DNA from 2 places in the Micromonospora sp. WMMD812 genome. Region 1 is predicted to be linked to the other one. Evidence: riboswitches for the same ligand, from Rfam matches in the RefSeq annotation. Region 1 holds a riboswitch; the other holds the start of a gene.
The links. A riboswitch is a leader RNA that binds a small molecule or an ion and turns the genes downstream of it on or off. The one in region 1 is predicted to bind thiamine pyrophosphate.

Region 1 (14,876 bases):
GTCGAGCGCCTGCTTCAGGGTGGCGATCGAGTCCCAGTCGGCGGTGCCCGAGTAGCGCTGTGCGGCCGTACGCCCGTGCAGGGCCACCGCGGCCACCCCGGCGTCCTGGGCGGCGAGGCCCGCCTCGACGTACGTCAGGTGGTCGTCGTCGATGCCCTTGCGCAACTTGACCGTGACCGGCACCCCGGCGGGTGACGCGGCGTCCACCGCGGCCCTGACCAGTCGGGCGAAGAGCCGGCGCCGCCACGGCAGCGCCGCGCCGCCGCCCTTGCGGGTCACCTTGGGCACCGGGCAGCCGAAGTTCAGGTCGATGTGGTCGGCCAGGTCCCGCTCGACCACGATCCGGACGGCGGCGGCGGTGGTCTCCGGGTCGGTGCCGTAGAGCTGGAGGCTGCGCGGCTGCTCGTTCTCGCCGAAGGCGATCATCCGCAGCGTCTTCGGGTTCCGTTCCACCAGCGCGACGGTGGTGATCATCTCGCAGACGTAGATGCCGCCACCCTGCTCCCGGCAGAGCTGCCGGAAACCGACATTGGTGATGCCGGCCATCGGGGCGAGAACCACCGGCGGCCACACCTCGTGCCGCCCGAGCGTGAGCGGGCGCAGGCGGGGAAGGGTCGGGGCGGTCACCCGCCAAGTGTACGGGGCCCCGGCCGACGCTCTTCCGCGCCGGCCGGGGCCCCGTGCAGCTCAGCAGCCCGGCAGGCGCTCGATGAGGTAGCGCTCGACCTGGTCCAGGGAGATCCGCTCCTGGGCCATGGTGTCCCGGTTGCGTACGGTCACCGCGTTGTCGTCCAGGGTGTCGAAGTCGACCGTCACGCAGAACGGCGTGCCGATCTCGTCCTGCCGGCGGTAGCGGCGGCCGATCGCCTGCGAGTCGTCGAACTCCACCACCCAGCGCTTACGCAGCGTGGCCGCCAGCTCCTTGGCCTTCGGCGAGAGCGCCTCGTTGCGGGACAGCGGCAGCACCGCGACCTTCACCGGCGCCAGGCGCGGGTCGAACCGCATGACGGTGCGCTTGTCCACGCCGCCCTTGGTGTTCGGCGCCTCGTCCTCGTCGTACGCCTCCAGCAGGAAGGCGAGCACCGCGCGGGTCAGACCGGCGGCCGGCTCGATGACGTACGGCATCCAGCGCTCCTGCTTGGTCTGGTCGAAGTACGACAGGTCGACGCCGGAGTGCTTGCTGTGCGTGGAGAGGTCGAAGTCGGTCCGGTTCGCGATGCCCTCCAGCTCGGCGAACTCGGTGCCGCCGAACTGGAAGCGGTACTCGATGTCCACGGTCCGCTTCGAGTAGTGCGACAGCTTCTCCTTGGGGTGCTCGAAGAAGCGCAGGTTGTCCGGCGACAGGCCCAGGTCGAGGTACCAGTTCCAGCGCTCCTGGAGCCAGTACTCGTGCCACTGCTCGTCGGTGCCCGGCTCGACGAAGAACTCCATCTCCATCTGCTCGAACTCGCGGGTCCGGAAGATGAAGTTGCCCGGAGTGATCTCGTTGCGGAACGACTTGCCGGTCTGCGCGATGCCGAACGGTGGCTTCTTGCGGGCGACCGTCTCGACGTTCTTGTAGTTGACGAAGATGCCCTGGGCGGTCTCCGGGCGCAGGTAGTGCAGCCCCTCGTCGCTCTCCACCGGGCCGAGGTAGGTCTTCATCAGGCCGTTGAACATCTTCGGCTCGGTGAAGGTGCCCTTGTTGCCGCAGTTCGGGCAGCTCAGCTCGGACAGCGAGGTCGGCGGCCGGCCGTGCTTGGCCTCGTACGCCTCCTCGAGGTGGTCGGCGCGGAACCGCTTGTGGCAGAACTGGCACTCGGTGAGCGGATCGACGAACTCGGCGATGTGGCCGGAGGCCTCCCAGACCTGGCGGGCCAGGATGACCGCCGAGTCCAGGCCGACGACGTCGTCGCGCTGCTGGACCATGGTCTTCCACCACTGCCGGCGGACGTTCTCCTTGAGCTCCACGCCGAGCGGACCGTAGTCCCACGCCGACCGGGTGCCCCCGTAGATCTCGCTGGAGGGGAAGACGAAGCCTCGGCGCTTGGCGAGGCTGACGACGGCGTCGATACGGTCGGCTGGCATGTTTCCTCCTACGCCGGCTGGCGGTCGGCGGGGGCGATAGGGACGGGACGAGCAGTTCGGGACAACGGTACGACTCGCTGGACCCCGGGCCCAGCAGAATACCGGGGCCGGGTCAGCTGACCCCGCAGACCTCCATGCCGCCGGTCTGCTGGTCCTGGCCGAGGATGACCTGCTGCCGCTCCCGCTGGCCGCCCTCCAGGGTGACGTCCACCGGCACGGTGAGGTTGTTGGTGTCCACCTCGCCGACCCGGAACGCGGACACCTGCGGCTCCGCGGCCGCCCGCTGCTCGAAGTCCGCCCGCGACTCGCGGCGCTTCGCGTCGTCGCAGAGCTGGTCGTACGCGTCGCCGTAGTTCCGGTCGACGAGCGCCTGGTAGTAGTCGGCGGAGACCGTCCGGCCCTGCTCGCGGACCGCCTGCACGCCGCTCACCGCGAGCCCGATCACGGCGGCGCCGCCACCGCCGCAGCAGAGCACCACGGCGAGCGCGCCGACCCCGAGCCCCAGCCAGAGCCGGGCGCGCCGCCCCTCGCTGGGCGGCGCGGCGAACGGCGGCGAGACCCCGGGGCCCGGCGGTGGGGTGGGCGGACCCGGCGGCTGGCCGCCGTCCTGCCCGGGCGGCGCGGGATGCGGCGGTGGGGCGGCCGGGCCGGGAGCGGTCATAGGAGCAGGGTAGTGCCCGTGGGCTCAGCGGTAAGGACCAGCGGCCCGATCACTTGCGGTCACCACGACCGCGCCGCCCGGCGCGACGCTGGCCAGCGCCTCGTACGCGGACGGCTCGTCGACCGACTGGGCGAGCAGCGGGACGCCGGTCACCTTGACCTCGAAGCCGCCCAGCGCCCGCCGGTAGGCGCCGACCGACTCCCACTCGGTGACCAGGCACCAGTGCCGCGGGTCGTCGAGGGCCCGGACCAACTGGCCGCGCAGGTAGCCGGGGCGGGCGGCGAGCGCGGTGAGGGCGGCGTGGGCCCGCTCGGTGAAGTCGTCCGCGACATCGACCTCGACCACGAACCGGTTGGTCACCAGCACCGGGTTCCTCCTCGTAGAGTCTGTGGGATGCAGCGTACGCAGAGCCCCCTGCTGGCCCGGCTGGCCCGGGCGAATCCGACGGCGGTGTTCCTGGCCACCCTGGCACTGGTGCTGGTGGCGCTGTTCACACCCGGCCCGGTCGGCGGCGTGCTGCTGCTGGCACTGGCCGCGGCCCTGGTCGCGCTCCTGGCCACCACCTGGCCGGTACAGGCGCCGCAGACTCGGCTCATCCGGCTGCTGATGCTGACGCTGCTGGTGGCGGTGGCCCTGGTGAAGCTGCTCTGACATGCAATCATGCGTTTTTGACAATCATTATCGTTACGGCGGACAGTTGACGCCATGAACAACCGCTCCACTCCGCGCGTCCTGGCCGCCGTCACCACCGCCCTGCTCACCCTGGGCGGGGCCGCCGCCTGTTCCACCGACGGCGCGGCCGGTGCCGACCCGCAGCGGGTCGACGTGGTGGCCGCCTTCTACCCCCTCCAGTTCATCGCCGAGCGGGTCGGCGGGGACGCCGTCCGGGTGACCAACCTGGTCAAGCCGGGCGCCGAGCCGCACGACCTGGAACTCAACCCGGGCCAGGTCGGCGACATCAGCCAGGCCGAGCTGATCGTCTACCTCAAGGGCTTCCAGCCCGCGGTGGACGAGGCGGTCGCGCAGAACGCGAACGACCGGGCCTTCGACGTCACGACGGTCCAGCCGCTGCGGGACGCCGCCGCCGGTGGCCACGAGCACGAGGGCGAGGCCGAGCCGGCCGACCACGAGGAGTCCACCGGGGGCAAGGACCCGCACCTCTGGCTCGACCCGACCCGGCTCGCCACCGTCGCCGACCAACTCGCCGACCGGTTGGGCAAGGCCGACCCCGACCGGGCGGCCGACTACACCGCGCGCGCCAAGGCGCTGCACGCCGACCTGGCGACGCTGGACACCGAGTTCGCCGACGGCCTCAAGGCCTGCGAGCGCCGGGAGATCGTGACCAGCCACACCGCCTTCGGCTACCTGGCCGAGCGCTACGGGCTGGAGCAGGTCGGGATCACCGGGCTGACCCCGGAGACCGAGCCCTCGCCGCAGCGGCTGGCCGAGGTGGCCGGGGAGGCGCGGGAGCACAAGGCCACGACGATCTTCTTCGAGACGCTGGTCAGCCCGAAGGTCGCCGAGACCATCGCCGGCGAGGTCGGCGCGAAGACCGCGGTGCTGGATCCGATCGAGGGACTGTCCGCTGACAACGGCGGGGACTACCTTTCGGTGATGCGTACCAACCTGCAGACGCTGCGAACGGCGCTGAGCTGCTCGTGAACCCACCGGTGATCACCGTCGAGCACGGGGCGGTCGGCTACGACAGCCGTCCCGTGCTCCGTGACGTATCCCTCACCGTGACCGCCGGCGAGGTGGTCGCGGTGCTCGGCGCGAACGGCTCCGGCAAGTCCACCCTGATCCGGGCGGTGCTCGGCCTGGTGCCGCTGACCGCGGGGTCGGTCAGTCTCTTCGGCCGCCCGCTGCGCCGGTTCCGGCAGTGGGAGCGGGTGGGGTACGTCCCGCAGCGGCTGGGCGCCGGCGGCGGCGTGCCGGCCACCGTCCGGGAGGTGGTGGCCTCCGGCCGGCTCGCCCGGCGGGGGATCCTCCGCCCGCCCGGCGCCGCCGACCGGGCCGCGGTCGACACGGCGCTGCGCGCGGTCGGGCTCGCCGACCGCGCCGCCGACCCGGTCGCCACCCTCTCCGGCGGTCAGCAGCAGCGCACCCTGATCGCCCGGGCCCTGGCCGGCCAGCCGGAGCTGCTGGTGCTGGACGAGCCGACCGCCGGGGTGGACGCCGTCAGCCAGGACGCGTTCGCCGGCGCGCTGCGCGAGTTCGTCACGGGCGGCGGGACGGTGCTGCTCGTCGCGCACGAGCTGGGCCCGCTGCGCCCGTTGATCGACCGCGCGATCGTCGTCCACGCCGGCGGGATCTGTCACGACGGCCCGGTGCCGGACCCGGCCGGCCACCACGCCGAGCCCGACCACGACCACGTGCATCCGCACTGTCCCGACGAGCCCGTCGGTCTCTGGAGCAACTGAGCATGGAACTCTTCCAGTACCCGTACATGCAGCGTGCCCTGATCGCGGCGCTGGTCATCGGGCTCGCCGCCCCGGCGCTCGGCATCTACCTGGTGCAGCGTCGGCTGGCACTGATCGGCGACGGGATCGGGCACGTGGCGCTGACCGGCGTCGGCGCCGGCCTGCTGCTCAACCGCTCCCCCGTGCTCGTCGCGGTGATCGTGGCGAGCCTCGGGGCGATCGCCATCGAGCTGGTCCGCTCCCGCGGGCGGACCTCCGGGGACCTGGCGCTGGCGCTGCTCTTCTACGGCGGCATCGCCGGCGGCGTGATGCTGGTCGGGCTCTCCGACAGCACCCCGGCCAACCTCGTGGCGTACCTGTTCGGGTCGCTCATCACCATCTCGCCGCCCGATCTGATCACGATCGTGGTGCTCGGCGTGGCGATCCTGGTGCTGATGCTCGCGCTGCGGCCGGCGCTCTTCGCGGTCTCCCACGACGAGGAGTACGCCCGGGTGTCCGGCCTGCCGGTGCGCACGCTGAACATGCTGATCGCGGTCACCACCGCGGTCACCGTGACCATCGCCATGCGGGCGGTCGGCGTGCTGCTGATCAGCGCGCTGATGGTGGTGCCGGTGGCCGCCGCCCAGCAGGTCGCCCGCGGCTTCCTGGGCACGATGACGGCGGCGATGGCGCTCGGGCTCTTCGCCGCCGGATCGGGCGTGTGGGTGGCGGCCAACGCCGACACCGCCCCGGGCGCCTCGGTGGTGCTGATGGCGATCGCGTCGTTCCTGGTGGTCGCGCTGGCCGCCGGGGCGTGGCGGATGCTGCGCCGGCGTGCGGCGACGCCGGCCTCGGCACCGGACCCAGAACCGCACGAGGTGGTGCTCCACTGATGCTGATCACCGCGGGGCCGGCGGTATTGGTTACCGTTACAGGGTGAGCGACGGATCCGGCTACGACGTCTTCGAGGGTGCCGGCGAGCTGTTGCGTGCCCTGTCGGCGCCGATCCGGCTGGCGATCGTCAGCGAGTTGGCCGGCGGAGAACGGTGCGTGCACGAGCTGGTCGAGAAGCTCGGCGCGGCGCAGCCGCTGGTGTCGCAGCACCTGCGGGTGCTGCGCGGCGCCGGTGTGGTACGCGGCTCCCGCCGGGGGCGGGAGATCGCCTACACCCTGGTCGACGAGCACGTCGCGCACATCGTGGCGGACGCGGTCAGTCACGCCGGGGAGGGGTCATGAGGCAGCGACCGGTCGGAGGGGGCACGTCGTGAGCGAGAGCGGCACCGCCGTCCGCAACACCCGTCAGCGCAGCGCGGTCAGCGCCCTGCTCGGCGAGGTCGAGGGTTTCCACAGCGCGCAGGACCTGCACGCGATGCTCCGCGCCCGTGGCGAGCGGGTCGGCCTGACCACGGTCTACCGCACGCTGCAGGGCCTGGCCGACGCCGGCGAGATCGACGTGATGCGCCCGCCCGGCGGTGAGCACCTCTACCGCCGGTGCAGCGAGGGACACCACCACCACCTGGTCTGCCGAGCCTGCGGGCGGACCGTGGAGGTGGCCGGGCCCGCCGTGGAGAGCTGGGCCGAGCGGGTCGCCGCGCAGCACGGCTACGCCGACGTCAGCCACACCCTGGAGATCTTCGGCACCTGCCGGGCCTGCGTCCACTGACACCCGCCGCGCCGCCGGCCCGGTGACGTACGCCGGCCGGGCGGGCGGGTGCCTGCGAGCGCCATCCGTGGGACGCTGTCCGGCGTGAAGATCTACGCCGATCGTTTCCCGACCGCCGCCCGTCAGTTCCTCACCGACCTGCTCGTCGTCGCCTGGGTCTACGGGGCGATCCGCTTCGCGATGTGGCTGCACGACCTGGTCCAGAAGCTCGCCGTCCCCGGGCAGAAGCTGGAGGGAGCCGGTGGCGGACTCGCCGACAACCTGGCCGAGGCCGGCGGCAAGGTCGGCCGGGTGCCGCTGGTCGGCGACGAACTCACCGCGCCGTTCGAGCGCGCGGCCGGCGCCGCCCGGGCGCTGGCCGAGGCCGGCCGCGACCAGCAGCAGCTGGTCGACCAACTTGCCCTCGCCCTCACCGTCGCGGTGCTGATCTTCCCGCTCGGCCTGGTGCTCGTCGGTTGGCTGCCGCTGCGGCTGCGCTGGATGCGCCGCGCCGGCTCGGCCGCGAAGCTGGCCGCCGCGCCCGCCGGCCGTGACCTGCTCGCCCTGCGGGCGCTCGCCACCCAGCCGCTGGGCCGGCTGACCCGGATCGCGCCGGACGTGGCCGAGGCGTGGCGGCGCGGCGACGACGCCACCGTCGACGCCCTCGCCACGCTGGAGCTGCGCCGACTCGGTCTGCGCGACGGCCGCTAAGGTCGTCGGGTGTTCTACTTCCTGCTCGTCATCGCCGTGCTGCTGCTCGGCTACGCCGCCGTCCTGGTCAGCTTCGTCCGCAAGGACCGCAAGATCCCGCCCGCGGCGTACCTGGGCCTGGCGGCACTCAACGGGCTGATCCTCGCGGCGATCCTGGCCTGGGCGATCGCCCGCTGACCGGCCCGCGACTGCCGCCGGTGCGGGCGGCGGGCGGCGATGACGCCGATTCACCAACCCCACGCACCGGCGCTGTCCGCCCCGCCCGGCCCCCCGCCGGGCGACTGCTCACCGCGGCGGCGGGATGCGGCGACGGACGTCGGACGCGGTGGACGGGCCGGGCGACCAGGGCGCCACCCAGGGGGCGTCCGCCGGCGGGGTGATCACACCGTCCTCCAGGGCCGCGTACCGGCCGGCGAGGATGCGCTTGGCGGCCGCGACATCGACCGGGTCGGTGTTGTCCCACAGCGCGGTGAAGAGCGCGTCGACCCGGACCCGGGCCTGCCGGCAGAACAGGTCGGCCAGCTCGACGTTCTCCGGACGGCTGTCCCGCTCGGCGTGCGCCCGGACGCAGACCGCGGCCATCGCGAACAGTTCCGCCCCGATGTCCACCACCCGGCCCAGGAACGCCTGCTTGCGCTCCATCTTTCCCTGCCAGCGGGACATCGCGTAGAAGGTCGACCGGGCCAGCTTGCGCGAGGCGCGCTCCACCTGCCGCAGGTGACCGGCGAGCCGCCCGAACTCGCCGTACGCCCCGGGGGCCTGGCCCCGCCCCACGGCGAGCGTGGGCAGCCACTTCGCGTAGAAGACGCCGGCCCGGGCTCCCGCCTTCGCCTTACGGCCGAGGCCGGCGTCGGGGTCGATGATGTCGCCCGCGACCGAGAGGTGCGCGTCGACCGCCTCCCGGGCGATCAGCAGGTGCATGATCTCCGTCGAGCCTTCGAAGATCCGGTTGATCCGCAGGTCGCGCAGCAACTGCTCGACGGCGGCGGGCCGCTCACCCCGCGCGGTCAGCGACTCCGCCGTCTCGTAGCCGCGGCCGCCCCGGATCTGGATCAGGTCGTCGGCGATCCGCCAGGCCATCTCGCTGGCGTAGAGCTTGACCAGGGCCGCCTCGATCCGGATGTCGTTGCGGTCGTCGTCGGCGAGCAGGCAGCACAGGTCCAGCATGGTCTCCATGCCGTACGTGGTCGCGGCGATGAACGACAGCTTCTGCGCGACCGCCTCGTGCTCGCCGACCGGCCGGCCCCACTGCACACGGTCGGCCGCCCACTCCCGGGCCACGTTGAGCGACCACTTGCCCGCGCCGACACACATCGCCGGCAACGACAGCCGGCCGGTGTTCAGCGTGGTCAGCGCGATCTTCAGACCCTTGCCCTCGCCGCCGATGACGTTCTCCCTGGGAACGACGACGTCGTGGAACCGGGTGACGCTGTTCTCCAGGCCACGCAGGCCGAGGAAGCCGTTGCGCCGCTCGACGGTGATGCCGTCGGCATCGCCCTCGACGACGAAGGCGGTGATTCCCCCGCGGCGCCCCTCGGCGGCCGGCACCCGCGCCATCACCACGAGCAGTGTCGCGACCGTCCCGTTGGTCGCCCAGAGCTTCACCCCGTTGAGCCGGTAGCCGGTGCCGTCCTCGGTCGGCTCGGCGGTGGTGGCGAGCCGGGCCGGGTCGGAGCCGACGTCCGGCTCGGTGAGCAGGAACGCGGAGACCTCGCCCGCGGCCAGCCGCGGCAGGAAGCGTTGCTTCTGCTCGGCGGTGCCGAACATCTTGAGCGGCTGCGGCACGCCGATCGACTGGTGCGCCGAGAGCAGCGCGCCGATCGCCGGACTGATCGAGCCGGCCAGCATCAGCGCCCGGCAGTACTGGAGGTTGCTGAGCCCGAGCCCGCCGTACGAGCGGTCGATCTTCATACCGAACGCGCCGAGGCGGGCCAGCCCCTGGAACACCTCGTCAGGAATATGCGCGTCGCGCTCGATCGCCGCGCCGTCGACCTCTGCGATGAGGAAGGCCCGCAGCCGGTCGAGGAACTCCTCCGCCCGGGCGTCCTCGGCCGGGTCGGACCGGGGCCAGGGGTCGATCAGGTCGAGCCGGAACCGGCCGAGGAAGAGTTCCTTGCCGAAGCTGGGACGGTCCCAGGCGGACTCCCGGGCCGCCTCGGCGACCTGGCGGGCCTCCTTCTCGGACACCTGCCCCGCCTCGCCGGGCAGTGGGGCGGCCATGCCGCCGCTCGTGTCGGGCCGCTCCGGGACGGCGCCGGACTCCTCCGGCACGGGTCGGCTGTTCTGCGTCGTGGTCACGGCTGCCCCCTCGAACCTCGGTCCGCTGCGTCAACGTGCTCGACACAAGCAACGCTACCCCCGGGTGTTACCCAGGGGTAGCGTTGCGTGAAGATCGAGTTTCGGCGATCGCCGGGGTCAGTCGCCGGCGAGCGTACGAGGATTGTCGTCCTCGTCGTCGATGTCGTCGTCCCCCCAGCCGCGGCGGGCGAACGGCAGCACCATCCAGAAGGTGAGGAACCAGACCGCGGTCAGCGCGCTGAGCACGAACGCGATCGGGCGGTCGAGCACGAAGTCCGTGATCAGCAGCACCGCGCTGACCATGGAGATCAGCATGAAGGCGAGCCCGCCGCTGGCCATCCGGTGCGCGAACCGCACCAGCTCCGGCTTGCGTCCCTGGCGGAACAGCGCCCGGTGGAACGCCACCGGCGAAATGATCAACGCGGTGGCGGCCGCCGCGGCGAGCAGCGAGACGATGTAGACGTCCTTCTGGAACGGACTGGTCCTGGTGAAGCCGTTGCTGAACGGGAGGGTCAGCAGGAACGCGAAGAGGATCTGCACGCCGGTCTGCGCCACCCGCAACTCCTGGAGCAGGTCCGCGAAGTTGCGCTGCCAGCGTTGCTTCTCGGTTTCCTTCGACACGCGTTACCTCCGCTCAGACGCTACTGCCGGCGGCCCCGGCCGCCGGCAGCAACGCCAATGCCCGATCACGCGGCGCGTGAAACCGACTCACGAAGGGGCGGGGCTTCGCCCGACCGTGCTCAGGAACCGCGGCGGATCCGGCCGGCGTACCGGGCCTCCAGGGCGTTGTTGTGCTCGTCGCCGCCGGCGATGTTCGCCGACAGGTAGACCGGCGGCTGCTCCCCCGCGGCGAGCAGCCGCGCCACCACCTCCACGGTGATCTGCTGCGCGAGCAGCGCCGCCGTGATCGAGGAGACCGCGCCGACCGCCCCGCCGCCGGGCAGCGGCAGCGTCGCGTCGCCGTACGGCGCGCCGTTGTCGAGCACCACGTCGGCGACGTCGGCCAGCTTCCGGCCCGACGGATGCCGGGACGTCATCCGGCCGGAGTGCTGCGCCGAGGTGATCGCCACGAGTCCGTGACCGCGCTCCTTGACCAGGGTGGCGAACTCCACGATCGCGCCGTTCACACCGGAGTTCGAGGCCACCACGAAGACGTCCTGCGGCCGGACCGGCGCCAGCTCGTACAGGCGGTGCGCGACCGTGGGGTCCCGCTCCAGGGTCGGCCCGAGCAGGTCGACCGGGGCACCGCCGAGCAGCACCAGGTCCCGCAGCGCGATCTTGTTGGTGGGCACCAGCCCGCCGGCCCGGCCGGCGATCTCCATCGACAACGCCTCGGAGTGCCCGGTGCCGAACGCGTGCACCACCCCGTCGGCGCGGATCGCGTCGGCGAGCAGGTCCGCGGCCCGGCCGACCGCCTCCCGCTGGCTCGCGGCCACCCGGTTCATCGTCTCGGTCACCGTCGCCAGGTAGCTCTCGGCGCTCAGCGTCATCTCTCCTCCATCTCCTGCGTACCTCCGACCGAGGGCGACCCGCACCGGCCGCCCGTCGATCCGCTCGTACCGCCTGCCGGTCGACCCGGCCTGGCGACCCGCACCGGCCGCCGGTCGGCTCAGGCCCCGGCCCGGACCTGGGCCAGGATCGCCTCGGCCAGCGCCGCCGGCGCCTCGTCCGGGATCCAGTGGCTCACCCCGGGCAGCTCGACGAAGCGGTAGTCCCCGGTCACGTGGGCGGCGCAGGCCTCCGCGGCGGTCCGGCCGATCGCGACGTCCCGGTCGCTCCAGACGTACGTGGTGGGCACGGTCACCGGGCCGACGGCCTTCATGTCGGCTCCCGACATCGCCCGGTACCAGTTGAGCGCGCCGGTCAGCGCGCCCGGCTCCCGCATCGGGCCGGCGTACCGGGCCACCCGGGCGGCGTCGCCCACGCCGGAGAGCAGCCGCCGGAGAGCGGCGGCGTTCAGCGCCAGCAGCACCGTCTCCGCCTTGCCGCCCGACTGGCGGAACAGCGCGATGTACGACGAGCGGGCCTTCTGCCGCACGTCGTGCGCCAGGGCGTAGCCGAAGGCGGCCGGGTGCGACACGGAGACCGCGGTGAGCGTGCGGACCCGCGCCGGGTGGTGCGCGGCGAGGCCCCAGGCGACCACGGCGCCCCAGTCGTGGCCGACCACGTGCGCGGCGTCGACGCCGAGCGCGTCGAGCACCGCCGCCGCGTCGGCCACCAGCTCGGGCAGCCGGTAGGCCGCCACCTCGGTGGGCCGGGCATCCGGGGCGTAGCCACGCTGGTCGAGCGCGTAGGTGCGCAGGCCGGCGGCGTGCAGCGCGGGCACCACGTCGTCCCACTCCCCGCCGTGCTGCGGGAAGCCGTGCAGCAGCAGCACGGGCGGGCCGTCCCCCGGACCGCCGGCGCGGACGTCGAACGTGAATCCCCGGGCGTCGATCCGCATGATCCGCAGCCTACCCAGGTCGGCCGGCGTCGCCGCGCCCCTGCCCGCGGTGCTAGCGTCTCCGGAACAACTTCACATCCGACAGGGGAGCGCACAGCGCTGAGAGTGCGGGCACGCCCGCAGACCCTCGAACCTGATCTGGGTAATGCCAGCGCAGGGAGTTCGGTCGACCTCCAGCCGCGCCGCCGTCCGGTCCCACCGGGCGCGGCGTGCGTCTTCTCCTGGTTCCTCCACAGGACTGGGAGCATGCACATGAACCACACCGACACGAACCGGTGGCGCACGATCGACATCGTCGTCGCCTCGGTCATCGCGGTCGCCTTCGGCGTCATCTTCTGGGCCTGGGGCCTGGTCTGGAGCGCCACCGAGGCGGCGTTCGCCTTCTTCCCGCCGGCGCAGACGCTGATCTACGGCGTCTGGCTGGTGCCGGCCGTGCTGGGTGGCCTGGTCATCCGCAAGCCGGGTGCCGCCCTCTACTGCGAGACGATCGCCGCGATCCTCTCCGCGCTGCTGGGTAGTCAGTGGGCGAGCATCGTGATCCTCCAGGGGCTCATGCAGGGCATCGGCGCCGAGTTGGCCTTCGCGGCGTTCCGCTACCGCTCGTTCCGGCTGCCGACCGCGCTGCTGGCCGGGGCGCTCACCGGTGTCAGCGCCGCGATCTTCGACTTCGTCTACTGGAACAAGGCGTACGACCTGGTCGACTACCGCATCCCGTACGCGCTGCTCACCATCGTCAGCGCGACCGTGGTGGCCGGCGCCGGCGCCTGGGCGCTGACCCGCGCGCTGGCCGACACCGGGGTCCTGGACCGCTTCCCCGCCGGCCGCGAACGCGCCGCCATCTAACCGCCCCACCCAGCCACACACTGACCAGGTTGATCATGAGGTTTGCGGCGAGAACGATCACCAGGAGCGCCGCAAACCTCATGATCAACAGGTGGGGTCGGTACGGCGCAGAGAGGGAAGGGGGTGCGGTGCGGTGGCGGCGGTGACGCTGCGCGGGTTCGGGTGGCGGCACGCCGGGCGGAAACGCTGGGCGGTCCGCGGCGTGGACCTGCGCGTCGAGAGCGGCGAACGGGTGCTGCTGCTCGGCCCCTCCGGGGCCGGCAAGAGCACCCTGCTGGCCGCGCTCGCCGGGCTGCTGCCGGAGGACTCCGGCGAGCAGGAGGGCACCGTCGAGATCGACGGGCTGGACCCGCGCAAGGGCCGGGAACGCGTCGGCGTCGTCTTCCAGGACCCGGAGACCCAGCTCGTGATGGCCCGCAGCGGCGACGACGTCGCGTTCGGGCTGGAGAACCGGGGCGTGCCGACCGGGGAGATCTGGCCCCGCGTCGACGAGGCGCTGCGCCGGGTCGGCTTCCCGTACCACCGGGACCGGCCCACCGCGGCGCTCTCCGGTGGCGAACAGCAACGGCTCGCCCTGGCCGGGGTGCTCGCCCTGCGACCCGGGTTGCTGCTGCTCGACGAGCCGACCGCCAACCTCGACCCGGCCGGCGGCGCGCTGGTCCGCTCCGCCGTCGCCGGGGCGCTCGACGCCGACACCACGCTGATCCTGGTCGAGCACCGGGTGGCCGAGGCCCTGCCACTGGTCGAGCGGGTGGTGGTGCTCGAAGCGGGCGGCGGCGTACGCGCGGACGGCACTCCGGAGGCGGTCTTCGGCGCCCACGGCGACGCGCTCGCCGCGGACGGGGTGTGGGTGCCCGGCCGTATCGTGCCGCCCCGCCGCGCCACGGCGGCCCCGGGCGACCTGCTGCTCGCCGCCGAGCGGCTCGGCCTGCCGGCCCGGCTGGCCCCGACCGACCTGACCGTACGCGCCGGCGAGGCCCTCGCCGTGCTCGGCCCGAACGGCGCCGGCAAGTCCACGCTGGCGCTGCTGCTCGGCGGGCTGCTGCGTCCGGGCGGTGGCGCGGTGACCGCGAGCGTCGAGCTGGCCGGCCGGGACGCGGGCACTCCCCCGCACCGCTGGCGCGCCCCGGCGCTGGCCGGCCGGATCGGCTCGGTCTTCCAGGACCCGGAGCACCAGTTCGTCACGAGCTCCGTCTTCGACGAGCTGGCCCTCGGCCCGCGCCGCGCCGGCCGCCCCGAGCCAGCGGTCCGGTCCACGGTGGCCGACCTGCTGGAGCGGCTGCGGCTGACCGCGCTCGCCGGCGCCAACCCGTACACCCTCTCCGGCGGCGAGGCGCGGCGGCTCAGCGTGGCGACGGCCCTGGCCACCGCTCCCCGGCTGCTGGTCTGCGACGAGCCCACGTTCGGTCAGGACCGGCGGACCTGGCTGGAGCTGGTAGACCTGTTCGCCGAGCTGCGCGACGCCGGGCACGGGCTGGTCACGGTGACCCACGACCCGGAGTTCGTCGCCGCGCTGGCCGACCGCCAGCTCACCCTGGAGCGACCGTGATCAGCATCGAGCCGGTCGCCGCACCGCGCGCGCCGCTGGCCCGGCGCAACCCGGTGGCCAAGCTGGCCGCGGCGATGGTCTTCTCGTTCATCCTGGTCGCCACGCTGGATCCGGTGGCGCCGGCGATCGCCCTCGTGGTCGAGTTGGCACTGCTGCCCCTGTTCGGCGTGCGCTACCGGGTGCTGGCCCGGCGGGCGTGGCCGTTGCTCGTCAGCGCGGTCGGCATCGTGGTCACCCTGGTGCTCTTCGCCGCGGAGCGATCC
Region 2 (14,876 bases), 670 kb from region 1:
TACCCGGTGCGTAACGTGCCGGACATGGCCTTTCGGACCTGGGGCAGACTGCTGCTCACGGCGCTCGGTGTGAGCGTGCTGGCCGGGGCCGGTCAGCTGGGCATCGCGTACGGCTTCGGCATCGTCCGGCTCACCGGCGCCTTCACCGGCGCGACCGTCAACCAGTGGCCGGCCCAGCTGGTCTGGGTGGGTTGGTTCGCGGCGAACGCGGCCGTGGCCGGTGCGGTGCTCACCGGGCGCCTCGCCGACCGACGCGACGCGCTGCCGGCCACCACCGGCCGGCACCTGGCGGTCGGCGCCGCCGCGGCGCTGGGCGCCACCGCCGTCGCGCCGCTCTGCATGCAGCCCGCCCGAGCGGCGGAGCTGGTCTCCGTCGACCCGGTCTTCGCGGTCGGCATCTGTGCCGTGCTCGGGGCGCTCGTCGGCGCCGGGGCGGCGATCGCCGTCCTGCTCAATCCGCCGCTGGGCTGGAACGCCGCGGCGGTGGCCGGCGCGATCTGGCTGCTCGCGCTGGTCTCCGCGCTGCCGTCGCTGGGGGCGACCGGGCCGCTGCGCGCGGTCCGGCTCGGCGTGCTGGAGCCGTCCTGGCTGGCCGCGGACGCGACGCAGCGGCTGTCGCTGCTCCTGCTGCCCACCGTCGCGCTGCTGGCCGGCGCGGCGACCGCCGGTCTGGCCCGCTGGCGCGGCCACGTCCCGCTGATCAGCGGGGCGACCGGGGTGGCCGGTCCGGTGCTGGTGGCGTTCGCGTACCTCACCGCCGGCCCCGGCGACGTGGTCAACCGCTACCAGACCACGCCGTACTACGCCGCGCTGATCTCGGTCGCCGCCGGCGTGCTCGGCGCGTCCGCCGCCGCCCTGCTGCGCTGGCCGTCCCGGACGCGCACCGCCGGCGCGCACGCCATCGAGCCGAGCGACATCCTTCGCCCACTGCCCGCCGGCCCGGCACTGCCGACCAGCGGAACCCCGGCGACCGGCCATCCCACCGCCGACGACCGCACCGCCCAGGAGCGCACCGACGACGAGGCGCAGCCCGCCGGAGCGGACCTCACCGCCCGATCCGGCGGTACGACCCGCACGACCCACGCCGGCCCCACCGGCGGCGACCCGACCTCGCGCACCGCCCCGGCGCACTGGGACTGGCCGGCGAGCGGCACAACGTCGGGCCCGACCGGAAGCACGGCGTCGGGCCCGCCGGAGAGCACTACACCGCTGACCGTCGAATCCACGCTGGGCCGGCCGATCCAGCGCGCCCCCGGCACGGGGTCCCACAGCACGGGGTCCCAAGGCGCGGGGGCCCACAGCACGGCGCACACCACGGCCGCCGACCCCGCGTCGGCCAACGCGCCCGCGCCGGCCGACGGCGCCGTCTCCAGGCCCGGCTCCGCCGCCCCGTCCAGCGGTCCCGACGCCGCAGCCGACGCGGAGCGGACCGCCGCCGGTATCCCTGCGAGCGGTATGCCTCAGGGTCATATTTATGCCTCTGAGGCATACCGCTCGAAGCCCCACAGCGCCCGGCCGGAGGACGGTGCGGGGCGAGATGGCTCGGCGACCGACGCCGGCACCGGGTCGGACACCATCGGCGGCACCGCACGACCGCGAACACGGCCTGGCAGCGCCGCCGACGCCGCACCGGCCCGTTCCGCCGCCGCACGGGCGGCCACCGACCGGGCCCCCACCGACCGGGTCCCCACCGGCCAGGCCGCGACCGACCAGGGCGTGGCCAAGCCGGGCGCGACCGACGTGGCGGCCACCGATCGTGGCGCTACCAAGCGGCCCGCGACCGGACGGACCGCCGCTACCCGGGCCTCGGCCAAGCAGGCCACCGGCGACGAGCCCACCGCCGCTCAGCCCACCGCCGGTTCTGGCGACGACCAGCCGGCGAACCGCAGGGGCGGGGGCGTACCGGCAACGGCGGCCGCGGCGCCGAAGCCACGGCGGACCCGCAAGTCGAAGTCGACACCGAAGTCGGCCGCCGCGCCCGGCGACACCACGGACACCACCGGTGGCAGCGTCACCGGCGCCAGCTCCGCTACGGCGCCGGCCGAGGCCGCAGGCGCCGGTCCGGCCGGCGCCTCGTCGACAGCCGGTGGACCGCCCTCCGGCGACAACCAGACCGGCACATCGACTCCGGCGTCTCGCCCCACAGCGAGCGCCAAGGCCACACCGAGCACCCGCGGCAGCGACGCCGCAACGGACAGCGACACCGCGTCGAGCAGCGGCCCCGAATCACGCAGCGGCACCACGTCGAGCACCGGTGCGGCGTCCAGCGCCAACGCGGTGGGGAAGCCGGTCCGGCAGCGCGTCGGGCGGCCGGTCGACGAGCCCGCCCAGGCCACCCACACCGATTCCGAGTCGGAGGGTGCGGCCTGGCCGACCGCCGGAACGCACCCCGCCGACGGCGCGGAACCCAGGCTCCTCCGGCCGGCCGACGAGCCGACCAGCGGCACCCACGCGGGGACCGAACCCCAGGGCGGAGTCCGGCCGGCCCGGTCGGTCGCCCCGGCCTGGCCGGTCCCGCCGCGGTCCGCGCCAGTGGGCCCCGACCCGGCCCGATCGGAGCCGGAGGAGACGTCGGAGTCCACGCCCCGGGCACGGCACCGGGCGCCGCTGCCCGATCTCAACAGGGCGGCCAGCTGGGAGGCGCTCGCCACCGCGCGGCGGGCCGGGCCGACATCCACAGGGCCGCGACACACCGCGCCGGACGCGCCGTCGGCCGGGTCGGAAGCGGCCGACACGACGGCCGTGACGGAGGGATCGACCGGGACGGCCGACACGTCCACCGGCGAGCCGGGCACCGAGCAGTCCGGCGGGCGGGGCCGGGGGCGGCTCGGGCTGTTCCGGCGCAACCGGTCCCGCGACGCGGAGGACGAGCCCGCCGAGCCGGAGCCGCTGGCGGCGCAGGACGAGGAGTACGTGGACTGGGTCGCCGGGTTGGGCAAGCCGGTGACGGACAACGAGCCCGAGCAGGAGAGCGGCCGCCGGTCACTACGCTCGACGGGCCGCCACCACCGCGACTGAGCCGGCGGGGCCGGGCGTGGGCCGCCGGGGAGCCGGCGTGATCGTTGACGGTTCGGCTAATTCGTGTCGCGGCGTGTCGGGTCGCCCGGGCGTCACCGATCAAACGTCCTCTGAAACCAGCCGAGTCCGGGGTGTCCGGCGTTGCCGGACACCCCGCTCGGCTCAGGCCAGCGGTAGGTACACCCGGCCGCCGCCGGCGACGAACTCCTCCGACTTGTCGCGCATGCCGCGCGCCGCGTAGTCCTTCAACTCCTGGGTGATCTTCATGGAGCAGAACTTCGGGCCGCACATCGAGCAGAAGTGCGCGGTCTTCGCCGGCTCGGCCGGCAGCGTCGCGTCGTGGTACGCCCGGGCGGTCTCCGGGTCCAGCGCGAGGTTGAACTGGTCCTCCCAGCGGAACTCGAACCGGGCCTTGGAGAGCGCGTCGTCCCAGGCCTGCGCGCCGGGGTGACCCTTGGCCAGGTCGGCGGCGTGCGCGGCGATCTTGTACGCGATCACACCCGCCTTCACGTCGTCCCGGTCGGGCAGCCCGAGGTGCTCCTTCGGCGTGACGTAGCAGAGCATCGCGGTGCCGAACATGCCGATCATCGCCGCGCCGATCGCCGAGGTGATGTGGTCGTACGCGGGGGCGATGTCGGTGGTCAGCGGGCCGAGCGTGTAGAACGGCGCCTCGTGGCACCACTCCTGCTGGAGGTCCACATTCTCCTTGATCTTGTGCATCGGCACGTGGCCCGGGCCCTCGATCATCACCTGCACGTCGTACTCCCAGGCGACCTTCGTCAACTCCCCGAGGGTCCGCAGCTCGGCGAACTGCGCATCGTCGTTGGCGTCCGCGATCGATCCGGGGCGCAGCCCGTCGCCGAGCGAGAACGTCACGTCGTACCGGGCGAGGATCTCGCACAGCTCGGCGAAGTGCGTGTAGAGGAAGTTCTCCTCGTGGTGCGCCAGGCACCAGGCCGCCATGATCGAGCCGCCCCGCGAGACGATCCCGGTGACCCGGTCGACGGCCAGCGGCACGTACGGCAGCAGCACGCCGGCGTGCACCGTCATGTAGTCCACGCCCTGCTCGGCCTGCTCGACGACGGTGTCCCGGAACACCTCCCAGCTCAGCTTCACCGGGTCGCCGCCGACCTTCTCCAGCGCCTGGTAGATCGGGACGGTGCCGATCGGCACCGGCGAGTTGCGGACGATCGCCTCGCGGGTCTCGTGGATCCGCTTCCCGGTGGACAGGTCCATCACGGTGTCCGCGCCCCACCGGGTGGCCCAGGTCAGCTTCTCCACCTCCTCGGCGATGGACGAGCTGACCGCCGAGGTGCCGATGTTGGCGTTCACCTTGACCAGGAACGCCTTGCCGATGATCGCCGGCTCGCACTCCGGGTGGTTGATGTTGAGCGGAAGCACCGCCCGGCCGGCCGCGATCTCGTCCCGGACGAACTCCGGCGCGACCCCCTCCCGGATCGCCACGAACTCCATCTCCGGCGTCACCGCGCCGGCCCGCGCGTACGCGAGCTGAGTCGGACGCCGGCCGTCCACACCGGCGAGCGGGCTGCCACCGCCCCGCGCCGGGGCGACGTCGCCGCGCTCGGCGATCCACCGGCCGCGCAGCGGCGGCAGTCCCACCTCCGGGTCGGAGCCCGGCCCCGAGGTGTCGTAGAGCCGCACCGGCGGGTTGTCCCCGGTCAGCGCCACCTCGGCGAACGGCACCCGGACGTCCGGCCGGGTCCCCTCGACGTACACCTTGCGTCGTGCCTGCATGACAGCCTCCCTGGTGATCAAGCGGACCAGCCGAAGTGGTCCAGCGGGCCGCGTCCCGCGCCCAACTCCCAGTCCCGCGCACCGGTCAGCGCGCGGTGCACGTACTCCTTGGCGGCCCCGACCGCCACCGGCACCGGGTCCCCCAGCGCCAGCCGGACGGCGATCGCCGCCGAGAACGAACAGCCGGTGCCGTGCGTGTGCCGGGTGGCCACCCGGGGCGCGCGCAGCAGCGTGGTGACCCCGCCGCCGTGCAGCACGTCCACCGCCTCGCCGCCGTCGAGGTCGCCGCCGGTCACCACCACGTGCTCCGGGCCGCCGGCGCCGAGCGCCTCGGCGGCGGCGACCATCCCGGCCAGGTCGTCCACCGGGCGTCCGGTGATCGCCGCCGCCTCCGCGCAGTTCGGCGTCGCCACCCGGGCGTACGGCAGCAGCCGCTCGACCGCGGCGACGACGCCGAGCCGGTGCCCACTCGTGGCGACCAGCACCGGGTCGACGACGAGGTGCGGCAGCCGCCCGTCGCGCGCCGCGTCGGCCACCACGGCGGCGACCTCCGGGCTGCCGAGCATTCCGGTCTTCACCGCCCGGACGCCGAAGTCGTCGAGCACGCTGTCGAGCTGCTCCGCGACGGTGGTCGGCGGCAGCGGCAGCACCGCGTCGACGCCCCGCGTGTTCTGCGCGGTGACCGCGGTGAGCACGCTGGTCCCGTACGCGCCGAGCGCGGCGAAGACCTTGAGGTCGGCCTGGATTCCGGCGCCACCGCCGGAGTCCGACCCGGCGATGGTGAGTACGGCCGGTGGGGTCATCGTCCTGCTCCCGTGGTGGGGGTTGAGGGCTGCCAGCTTCGCGGCCCCGGGGTGGCCGCCTCTTCCAGGGCGCTCGTCAGGGCGGCGGCTGTCACTGCGGGGTCGCCGGCCCGCATGATCGCGCCGAGGACGGCCACTCCGGCGGCGCCCGCCTCCATGCAGGCGCGTGCCCGAGCGGGGGTTTCGATGCCGCCCAGAGCCAGCGTCGGCACCGGGCTGACCTCGATCAGCTTGGCGAGCCCATCCGGCTGCAGTGGTGGGCCGTAGCCGGGTTTGGTCTTCGTCGGGTAGACCGGCGAGAGGGTGACGTAATCCTCGATGGTGAGGCGGGCCAGCTCGGCAGGGTTGTGGCAGGAGCGGCCGACCAGGCCCAGTGGCGGCGGCGGGTACGGGCCGGCCGACGGCAGGTGGACGGCGTCGCCGTCGAGCGGGTCGGGGCCGGCGACGACCAGGGTGCCGCCGGCCTCGGCGAGGATCGCTCGCAGGTCGGCGGCGAGCGCGGCGCGCTCGGCGCGGGGCAGGTCCTTCTCCCGCAGCACCACCCAGCGCACTCCCCCCGCGACGGCCGCCGCGACCACCTCGACCAGCGGTCGCGTGGCCTGCCACCGATCGGTGAGCACCACCAACCCGCTCGGCACCGCGTCGCCGCGGATCTTGGAAGATCGGGCTCCCTCCAGGGGCCCACTCCTGCCAAGATCTACCGCAGCACCACGGTGGGCGGGCCGGGTCACAGGTCCGGCCTTCCCTCGTCCGGAGTGGAGGCGAGGGCGTGGTAGCGCCGGGCGACCCGGCCGGCGCCGGCGGCCAGGCGGCCGGCCTCGACCGCGTACCGCATCGCGGTGGCCATCGCGACCGGGTCGGCGGCCCGGGTGACCGCGGTGGCCAGCATCACCGCGTCGCAGCCGAGTTCCATCGCCAGCGCCGCGTCGGACGCGGTGCCGATGCCGGAGTCCAGAATCACCGGCACGTCCACGGCCTGCCGCATCAGCCGGATGTGGTGCGGGTTGGTCACGCCGAGCCCGGAGCCGATCGGCGAGCCGCCCGGCATGACCGCCGCGCAGCCGACGTCGGCCAGGCGCCGGGCCAGCACCGGATCGTCGCTGGTGTACGGCAGGACGGTGAACCCGCCGGCGACCAGCTCCTCGGCGGCGCGCAGCAGCTCCACACCGTCCGGCAGGAGCGTCCGCTCGTCCCCGGCGATCTCCAGCTTGATCCAGTCGGTGCCGAACGCGTCCCGCGCCAGCTGGGCCACCTTGACCGCCTCGCTGGCGGTCCGGCAGCCGGCGGTGTTCGGCAGCAGCCGGACGCCGCACCGGTCCAGCAGCTCGAGCAGGCTACCGCCGGTGCCGGGGGCGGTGTCCACCCGGCGCAGTGCCAGGGTCACCAGCTCGGTGCCGGAGGCACGGATCGCCCGTTCCAGCACGTCCAGGTTCGCGGCGCCGCCGGTGCCGAGGATGAGTCGCGAGGTGAACGTGACCCCGCCGAGGTCGAAGGGCATCGCGCTCACCCGCCCTGGGCCGCGCTGAGCACCTCGACCCGGTCGCCGTCGCTCAGCACGGTCGCCGGCCAGCCGGCCCGCGGCACCACCTCGCCGTTCACCGCGACCGCGACGCCACGCTGCTGCGGGGTCACCTCCCGCACCACGTCGGCAACGGTCGCGCCGCCGCGAACCGTCCGCCCGGCACCGTTCACCGTCAGTTCCACAGGTCCCCCTCGGTCGTCTTCTCCCGTGCACCAGAACCGGCCGGGTGGGCGTCGCCGGAGCCGCCTGACCCCCCGTCGCCGGCCCCGGCCGAGCCGGCGTCGCCGGAGCCGGCTCGCCCCCTGTCGTCGGGCCCGACCGAGCCGGCGCCGTCGGGGGTGCCGGGGAACCGGTCGGGGCGGAAGGGCGCGAGCAGTGGGTCGGGTTGCCCACCGGTCACCAGGTCGGCGATCAGGTCGGCGGTGACCGGGGTGAGCACGATGCCGTGCCGGTGGTGCCCGGTGGCGACCAGCACGTCCGGCCGGCCGGGCAGCGGGCCGAGGATCGGCGCGTTGTCCGGGGTGCCGGGTCGCAGCCCGGCGACCGTCTCCACCAGGTCGTACTCGGCAAGCTCGGGCAGCAGCTCGACCGCGGCGCGGAGCAGGTGGAGCACCGCCCCGGCGGAGACGCTCGTGTCGCGGCGCTCCTCGACGGTCGCGCCCACCACCACCTCGCCGCTCTCCCGGGGCACCAGGTAGACGTGCTCGCCGTCGGCGTACCCCCGGATGACGTGCCGGAAGCCCGGCGTGCCGCCGTCGGGCGCGCGGAGCCGGAGCACCTGCCCCTTCACCGGCCGGACGGGCAGCCCGGTGAGCGCGGCGGCGCCGCAGCCGGCCGCCACCACCGTGACGGCGGCGTCCACGTCGGCGAGTCGCCGCACAGCGCCCGGCACCAGCACCGCGCCGGCCCGCTCGGCCGCGGTGCGTAGCGCGGGCACCAGCAGCCGCGGATCGACCTGGTGGTCGGTGGGGGCCAGCGCGCCGCCCCGCACCCGAGGGGCCAGCGCCGGCTCGTGGTCGCGCAGCTCGCTGGGGCGCAGCGGGGTCACCGGCAGGCCGAGGCCCTGCTGGTACGCCCACAGCCGGCGGGCCTCGGCCAGGTCGTCCCCGGTCAGCCCGACCATCAGCGTGCCCTCGGTCCGGTAGCCGAGGACAGCGCCGGTCGCCTCGGTCAGCTCGGCGGCGAACGCCGGCCAACGGGCGGCCGACTCGACCAGCAGCCCGGTCAGCTCCCGCTCACCGAAGTACGCCTCGGCGACCGGGGACAGCATCCCGGCGGCAACGGCCGAGGCCCCCGAACCGGGCGCGGGGTCGTGCACCATGACCCGCAGCCCGGCGGCCGCGCACCGCCAGGCGACCGCCAGACCGATGGGTCCCGCCCCCACCACCGCCACGTCCGGCCGGGCCCGGTCGACGTGCACCGACGGGGACCGGCCGGTCAGCACGTCAGCGCCTCGATCAGCTCGGCGGCGGCACGGGCCGGATCGGCGGCGGCGGAGAGCGCGCCGACCACCGCCACCCCATACGCCCCGGCCGCCCGCAGCGCCGGCACGCTGGCCGCGGTCACCCCGCCGATGGCGATCACCGGCACGTCCACCGCCTCGGCGATCGCCCGTACGCCGGCCACCCCGATCGGCGCCGGCAGGCCCTCCTTGGTGGTGGTGGGGTGGCAGGGGCCCACCCCGAGGTAGCTGGCGCCCGCGGCGACGGCGTCGGCGGCCGTGCCCGGTTCCCGGGCGGTGGCGCCGAGCACGGCGGTCGGGCCGAGGACCCGGCGGGCCGCCTCGACCGGCAGATCGTCCGCGCCGACGTGCCCGCCGGCGGCGTCCACCGCCAACGCCACGTGCAGCCGGTCGTTGACCAGGCAGCGGGCTCCGTACGGCGCGCAGAGCGCCACCACCCGGCGGGTCAGGTCGTACGCCTCGCGGTCGGTGGCGGAGTCCTCGACCCGGACCTGCACCACCAGGTCGGCGTGGGCCGCCGACAGGGCGGCCCGGACCACGGCGAGCGGATCTCGCCCGGGTCGGGTGTCGGTGATCAGATGCAGTCGCCCAAGGGACGGCATGGCAACGCTCCTCCCTGCGCCGGCATTACCCGGATCAGGTTCGACGGTCGGGGGCTCACAGCCCCCCTCTCAGCCCGGTCCACCGGGCTCCCGTGGGTACTGAGGTCACCGTACGACAGATCCGCCGGCCTGCCAAGACGGGGTCGGCGGCGGCCGGCGGACCGGCGGCGGAGCCCTGCCGGCGTCCCCTCGGGGGCGCTGACGGCGAATCCGACTGGTCGCTTCATGCTGTCCTGTTCGGAATGTCGCCTGCCGTTGCCAAACCGTTACCGGCCGGCATCTTGCCCGACACGCATCCAGCGGAATTAATTTGTTCAGCGATTCGACAAAATGCCGGCGTGGCTGCCCTGGCACGGCATTCGCACCGGCTCCACCTGGGACGGTCTTCGGCGAGCCGGCCCCCGCGATCCCTGTCCACCGCGACATAGGAGGCGGCGTGTCCCGTCGTCGTGCCCGTATTTCCGTCACCGCGACCCTGTCCCTCGCTCTCGTCTCGACCAGCCTGTTCGGCGCGCCCGCCCAGGCGGCTCCGGCCGCCGCGCAGGCCGCCCCACGAGCCGCCCAGGCCGCCCCGGCCGCGGCCCAGATCACACCGGCCCAGGCCGCCGCGGCGGCCGACGAGCCCTTCTCCGTCCTGGTCTTCTCGAAGACCGCCGGCTTCCGACACGACTCCATTCCCACCGGCATCGCCGCCATCCAGCAGCTCGGCGCGGCCAACGGCTTCACGGTGGACACCACCGAGGAGGGCGGCGCGTTCACCGACACCAACCTGGCGAAGTACCAGGCGGTGATCTGGCTCTCCACGACCGGCGACGTGCTGGACGCCGAGCAGCAGGCGGCGTTCGAGCGCTACATCCGCGCCGGCGGCGGCTACGTCGGCATCCACGCCGCCTCGGACACCGAGTACAGCTGGGCCTGGTACGGCGACCTGGTCGGCGCGTACTTCGCCAGCCACCCGGCGAACCAACAGGCCACGGTCAAGGTCGAGGACCACGCCCACCCGGCGACCGCGGGGCTGCCGGAGCGCTGGTCCCGGTTCGACGAGTGGTACAACTACCAGTCCAACCCGCGGCCCGACGTGCACGTGCTGGCCAGCCTGGACGAGAACAGCTACGCCCCGGGCGCCGGCGCGATGGGCGCCGACCACCCGATCGCCTGGTGCCAGGACTTCGACGGCGGCCGATCCTGGTACACGGGTGGTGGCCACACCCGGGAGTCGTACGCCGAGCCGGAGTTCCTCGGTCACCTGCTCGGCGGCATCCGCACCGCCGCGGGTGTGGCGGACGCCGACTGCGGCGCCTCGAAGACCGCCAGCTTCGAGAAGGTCACGCTGGACAGCAACACCAGCAACCCGATGGAGCTGGACATCGCCCCGGACGGGCGGGTCTTCTACATCGAGCGCGACGGCCGGGTGCAGATCGTGAAGCCGGACACCGGCAGCACGGTCACCGCGGTCGACCTGGACGTGTTCACCGGCAACGAGGACGGCCTGATCGGCATCCGGCTCGACCCGGACTTCGCCACCAACAAGTGGGTCTACCTCTACTACGCCCCGAACGACGGCGTCGCGCGCAACCTGGTGTCTCGGTTCACGGTGACCGGCGACACCATCGACCCGGCCAGCGAGAAGCAGGTGCTGCGGGTCGACACCCAGCGCAACACCTGCTGCCACGCCGGCGGCAGCATGGCCTTCGACTCGGCGGGCAACCTCTACCTGGCGACCGGAGACAACACCAACCCGTTCGAGTCGGACGCGTTCACCCCGATCGACGAGCGGCCGGGTCGGCAGGACTACGACGCGCAGCGCACCTCCGCCAACACCAACGACCTGCGCGGCAAGGTGCTCCGGATCCACCCGGAGGACGACGGCACGTACACCATCCCGGCCGGCAACCTCTTCCCGCCGGGCACCGAGAAGACCCGGCCGGAGATCTTCGCCATGGGCTTCCGCAACCCGTTCCGGATCGGCATCGACCTGGGCACCGACACCCTCTACGTCGGTGACTATGGGCCGGACGCCAACGCGGCCAACCCGAACCGGGGCCCCGAGGGCACGGTGGAGTGGAACATCGTGGGCACCCCCGGCAACTACGGCTGGCCGTACTGCACCGGGGCCAACTACGCCTACAACGACTACACGTTCCCGTCCGGCCCGAGCGGTCCGAAGTTCGACTGCGCGGCGCCGGTGAACAACTCGCCGAACAACACCGGCCTCACCGCCCTGCCGCCGGTCATCCCGGCGACCGTCGACTACGACTACAGCGGCAACCCGCTCTTCCCGGAGATCGGTGGCGGCGGCGCCCCGATGGGCGGTCCGGTCTACCGGTACGACGCCGACCTCAACTCGGAGCGGAAGTGGCCGGCGTACTACGACGGCAAGGCGCTCTTCGGCGAGTGGAACCAGTCGAAGATGTACACGATGCAGGTGACCGCCGACGGCAAGTCGCTGGTGGACATCAACCAGCTGCTCACCGGCATGAGCCTGATCCGTCCGATGGACTTCGAGTTCGGCCCGGACGGCGCGCTCTACCTCATCGAGTGGGGCAGCGGCTTCGGCGGCAACAACGACAACTCCGGCGTCTACCGGATCGACTACATCGCCGGTGACCGTGCGCCGATCGCGGTCGCGGCCGCCACCCCGACCTCCGGGCCGGCGCCGCTGACCGTGGCCTTCTCCAGCGCGGGCTCCCGGGACCCCGACGGTGGCACGCTCACCTACGCGTGGGCGTTCGGCGACGGGCAGACCTCCACCGAGGCCAACCCGACGCACACCTACGCCGCCGCGGGCAGCTACACCGCGCAGCTCACCGTCACCAACCCGAAGGGCCGCACCGCGGTGGCGAACGTGCCGATCACCGTGGGCAACACCGCGCCGACGGTGACGATCGAGTTCCCGCCGGACGGCGGCTTCTTCGACTGGGGTGACCAGGTCCGCTACACGGTCAAGGTGACCGACCCGGAGGACGGGGAAATCGACTGCGACCGGGTCCAGCTCCAGGTGCTGCTCGGCCACGACGAGCACGCCCACCCGCTGGAGCAGCACACCGGCTGCACCGGCACGGTCCAGACCTCGCTCGCCTCCGGGCACGGCGCCGAGGCCAACGTCTTCAGCGTCTTCGAGGCGACCTACACCGACAACGGCGGCACCGGCGGGGCCGGCCCGCTCACCGGTCGGGCCATCGAGCAGCTCCAGCCCAAGCGCAAGCAGGCCGAGTACTTCACCGCCACCGGCCGCGCGCCGGGCAGCACCGGCGGCGGCGACCCGGGCGTGCAGCGGGAGACCACCGGCGACACCGCCGGCGGCGGCCAGAACATCGGGTTCATCGAGGACGGCGACTGGTGGTCGCTCAGCCCGGCGAACCTGACGAACATCACCGACATCCGGTTCCGGGCGGCCTCGGCCACCACCGGCGGCCGGATCGAGGTCCGGGCCGGCGCGGTCGACGGGCCGCTGGTGGCATCGGCCACCGTGCCGGGCACCGGCGCGTGGCAGACGTACACGGACGTGACGGCACCGGTCACCGGCGCCGCGAGCGGCTCGCTGTACTTCGTCGCCAAGGACCCGGGCGGCGGCGCGGGGTCGCTGCTCAACGTCAACTGGATGGACTTCCTCGGCCGGGGCGTCACCGAGAACGCGCCGCCGGTGGTCAGCGCCACCGCCACGCCGGCGACCGGCACCGCGCCGGTCACCGTCGCGTTCGACGGCACGGCCACCGACGCCGAGGGGGACACCCCGCTGACGTACGCCTGGGACTTCGGTGACGGGGGTACGGCGTCCACCCTGGACGCCAGCCACACGTACACCAGCCCCGGCACCTTCACCGCCACCCTCACGGTGACCGACAGCAAGGGCGCCAAGTCGTACGCGACCGTGCCGGTGCGGGTGGACGCGCCGAACACGTCCTGCTTCGGGGCGCGTTCGGACGACTTCACCGGCACCAGCCTCGACAAGGCCCGCTGGAGCGTGGTCCGGGAGAACCAGCTCTACTCGGTCTCGGACGGCGCGCTGCGGCTGCCCACGGCGGTGGGCGACCTCTACGGCGCCCGCAACGACGCCACCAACCTGGTGCTCCAGCCGGCGCCGGCCGGGGCCTGGCAGGCGACCACCCGGGTCACCCTGCCGGTGACGGCCAACTACCAGCAGGCCGGCCTGCTGATCTACGGCGACGACGAGAACTACGCCAAGCTGGACCTGCTCTACTCGGGCAGCCGGCGGGTGGAGTTCATCCGGGAGACCGCCGGCGCGCCGCGCAACGAGGCCGCCGACAGCGTCGCCGCGCCGGTCGGCGACACCCTGCACCTGCGACTGACCAGTGACGGGACGAACCTGACCGCGGCCGTCTCGGCCGACGGGCAGACCTTTACGCCGGTCGGCCGCTCGGCCGCGCTCGCCGGCATCACCAACCCGCGGATCGGGCTCTTCGCCCTCAACGGCGGCACGGACGCGCCGGTGGTCGAGGCGGCCTTCGACTGGTTCCAGGTCGCGCCGGACGAGCCGGCCGGGCCGGTCCAGCCGTCGGACGAGTTCACCGGCGACACGCTGGACAAGTGCCGGTGGGACGCGATCCTGCGGGAGAACCCGGCGGGCTACCGGGTCACCGGCGGCGCGCTGCGGATCGACGTGCCCAACGGTGACATCTACGGCTCCGGCAACACCGGGCCGGCGAACTTCATCCTCCAGAACGCGCCGTCCGGCGACTGGACCCTGGAGACGAAGGTCGACGGCAGTCTGCTGAACGAGCAGTACCAGCAGGCCGGCCTCATCGTGCACGCCGACGACGACAACTACCTGAAGTTCGACTACATCGTCGACAACCAGCCCGGCCAGCCGGTGACGCGGCGGATCGAGTTCCGCAGCGAGATCGGCGGCGCGGTGCAGAACCCGCAGCCGGAGGCGGGCAACCTGACCGGTTCGGTGTGGTACCTGCGGCTGGCCCGCAGCGGCGACACCTTCACCGCGTCGTACTCGGCCGACGGGACGACCTGGACCGCGTTGACGGCACTCACCAACACCGCGGTCGGGGCCACCCCGAAGGTCGGTCTGTTCACCCTCGGCGCCAACCAGACCGCCTCGAAGACGGCCGGGTTCGACTACTTCCGGCTGAGCACCGAGACGGCCGACGAGACCGCTCCGGTGACCACCGCCGCGGTCTCCGGCACGCCGACCGCCGGTTGGCACACCGGGCCGGTCACGGTCACGCTGACCGCCGCCGACGAGGACGGCGGCAGCGGGCTCGCGGGCACCGCGTACCAGCTGGACGGGGCCACCACCTGGACGGACTACACCGGTCCGGTGCAGGTGACCGGGGACGGCGCGCACGAGGTGCGGTTCCGGTCCACCGACCAGGCGGGCAACGTGGAGCCGACCAAGACCGTCGCGGTCAAGATCGACGCGACCGCACCGGTCACCTCGGCGTCGTTCGCGCCGGCCAACGACGAGGGCTGGCACGACGGGACCATCCCGGTCGTGCTGACCTCGACCGACGCCGGGTCCGGGGTGAAGGCGGTGGAGTGGTCGCTGGACGGTGGCGCGTGGACGCCGTACTCGGCGCCGGTCGAGGTGACCGGCGACGGGCAGCACGAGCTGCTGTTCCGGGCCACCGACAACGCCGGCAACGCCGAGACGCTCAAGTCGGCGGTGCTGCGGATCGACGGCACCAAGCCGACGCTGCTGGTGTCCGGGATCGCCGACGGCCAGCTCTACGGCGACAGCC

Region 2: linked by a shared signal. The riboswitch ahead of thiE (thiamine phosphate synthase) and the one ahead of O7603_RS28175 (ECF transporter S component) in region 1 are both predicted to bind thiamine pyrophosphate.

Annotation. Positions count from the first base shown of each region.
Region 1 is NZ_CP114904.1:6,072,592-6,087,467, reverse strand. Features, by position in the region: gene dusB (tRNA dihydrouridine synthase DusB) at 1-627, opposite strand, end outside; gene O7603_RS28250 (glycine--tRNA ligase) at 688-2,067, opposite strand; gene O7603_RS28245 (hypothetical protein) at 2,180-2,728, opposite strand; gene O7603_RS28240 (antibiotic biosynthesis monooxygenase family protein) at 2,753-3,094, opposite strand; gene O7603_RS28235 (DUF6703 family protein) at 3,122-3,379, shown strand; gene O7603_RS28230 (metal ABC transporter substrate-binding protein) at 3,434-4,390, shown strand; gene O7603_RS28225 (metal ABC transporter ATP-binding protein) at 4,387-5,148, shown strand; gene O7603_RS28220 (metal ABC transporter permease) at 5,151-6,020, shown strand; gene O7603_RS28215 (metalloregulator ArsR/SmtB family transcription factor) at 6,064-6,363, shown strand; gene O7603_RS28210 (transcriptional repressor) at 6,392-6,790, shown strand; gene O7603_RS28205 (hypothetical protein) at 6,875-7,480, shown strand; gene O7603_RS28200 (hypothetical protein) at 7,490-7,657, shown strand; gene O7603_RS28195 (acyl-CoA dehydrogenase family protein) at 7,766-9,778, opposite strand; gene O7603_RS28190 (DUF6328 family protein) at 9,896-10,399, opposite strand; gene O7603_RS28185 (SIS domain-containing protein) at 10,519-11,268, opposite strand; gene O7603_RS28180 (alpha/beta hydrolase) at 11,388-12,221, opposite strand; TPP riboswitch at 12,295-12,399, shown strand; gene O7603_RS28175 (ECF transporter S component) at 12,474-13,064, shown strand; gene O7603_RS28170 (ABC transporter ATP-binding protein) at 13,198-14,613, shown strand; gene O7603_RS28165 (energy-coupling factor transporter transmembrane component T) at 14,610-14,876, shown strand, end outside.
Region 2 is NZ_CP114904.1:5,401,406-5,416,281, reverse strand. Features, by position in the region: gene O7603_RS25120 (hypothetical protein) at 25-3,018, shown strand; gene thiC (phosphomethylpyrimidine synthase ThiC) at 3,181-4,773, opposite strand; gene thiD (bifunctional hydroxymethylpyrimidine kinase/phosphomethylpyrimidine kinase) at 4,791-5,576, opposite strand; gene O7603_RS25105 (thiamine phosphate synthase) at 5,573-6,214, opposite strand; gene O7603_RS25100 (thiazole synthase) at 6,304-7,083, opposite strand; gene thiS (sulfur carrier protein ThiS) at 7,080-7,280, opposite strand; gene thiO (glycine oxidase ThiO) at 7,271-8,542, opposite strand; gene thiE (thiamine phosphate synthase) at 8,536-9,162, opposite strand; TPP riboswitch at 9,157-9,266, opposite strand; gene O7603_RS25080 (ThuA domain-containing protein) at 9,599-14,876, shown strand, end outside.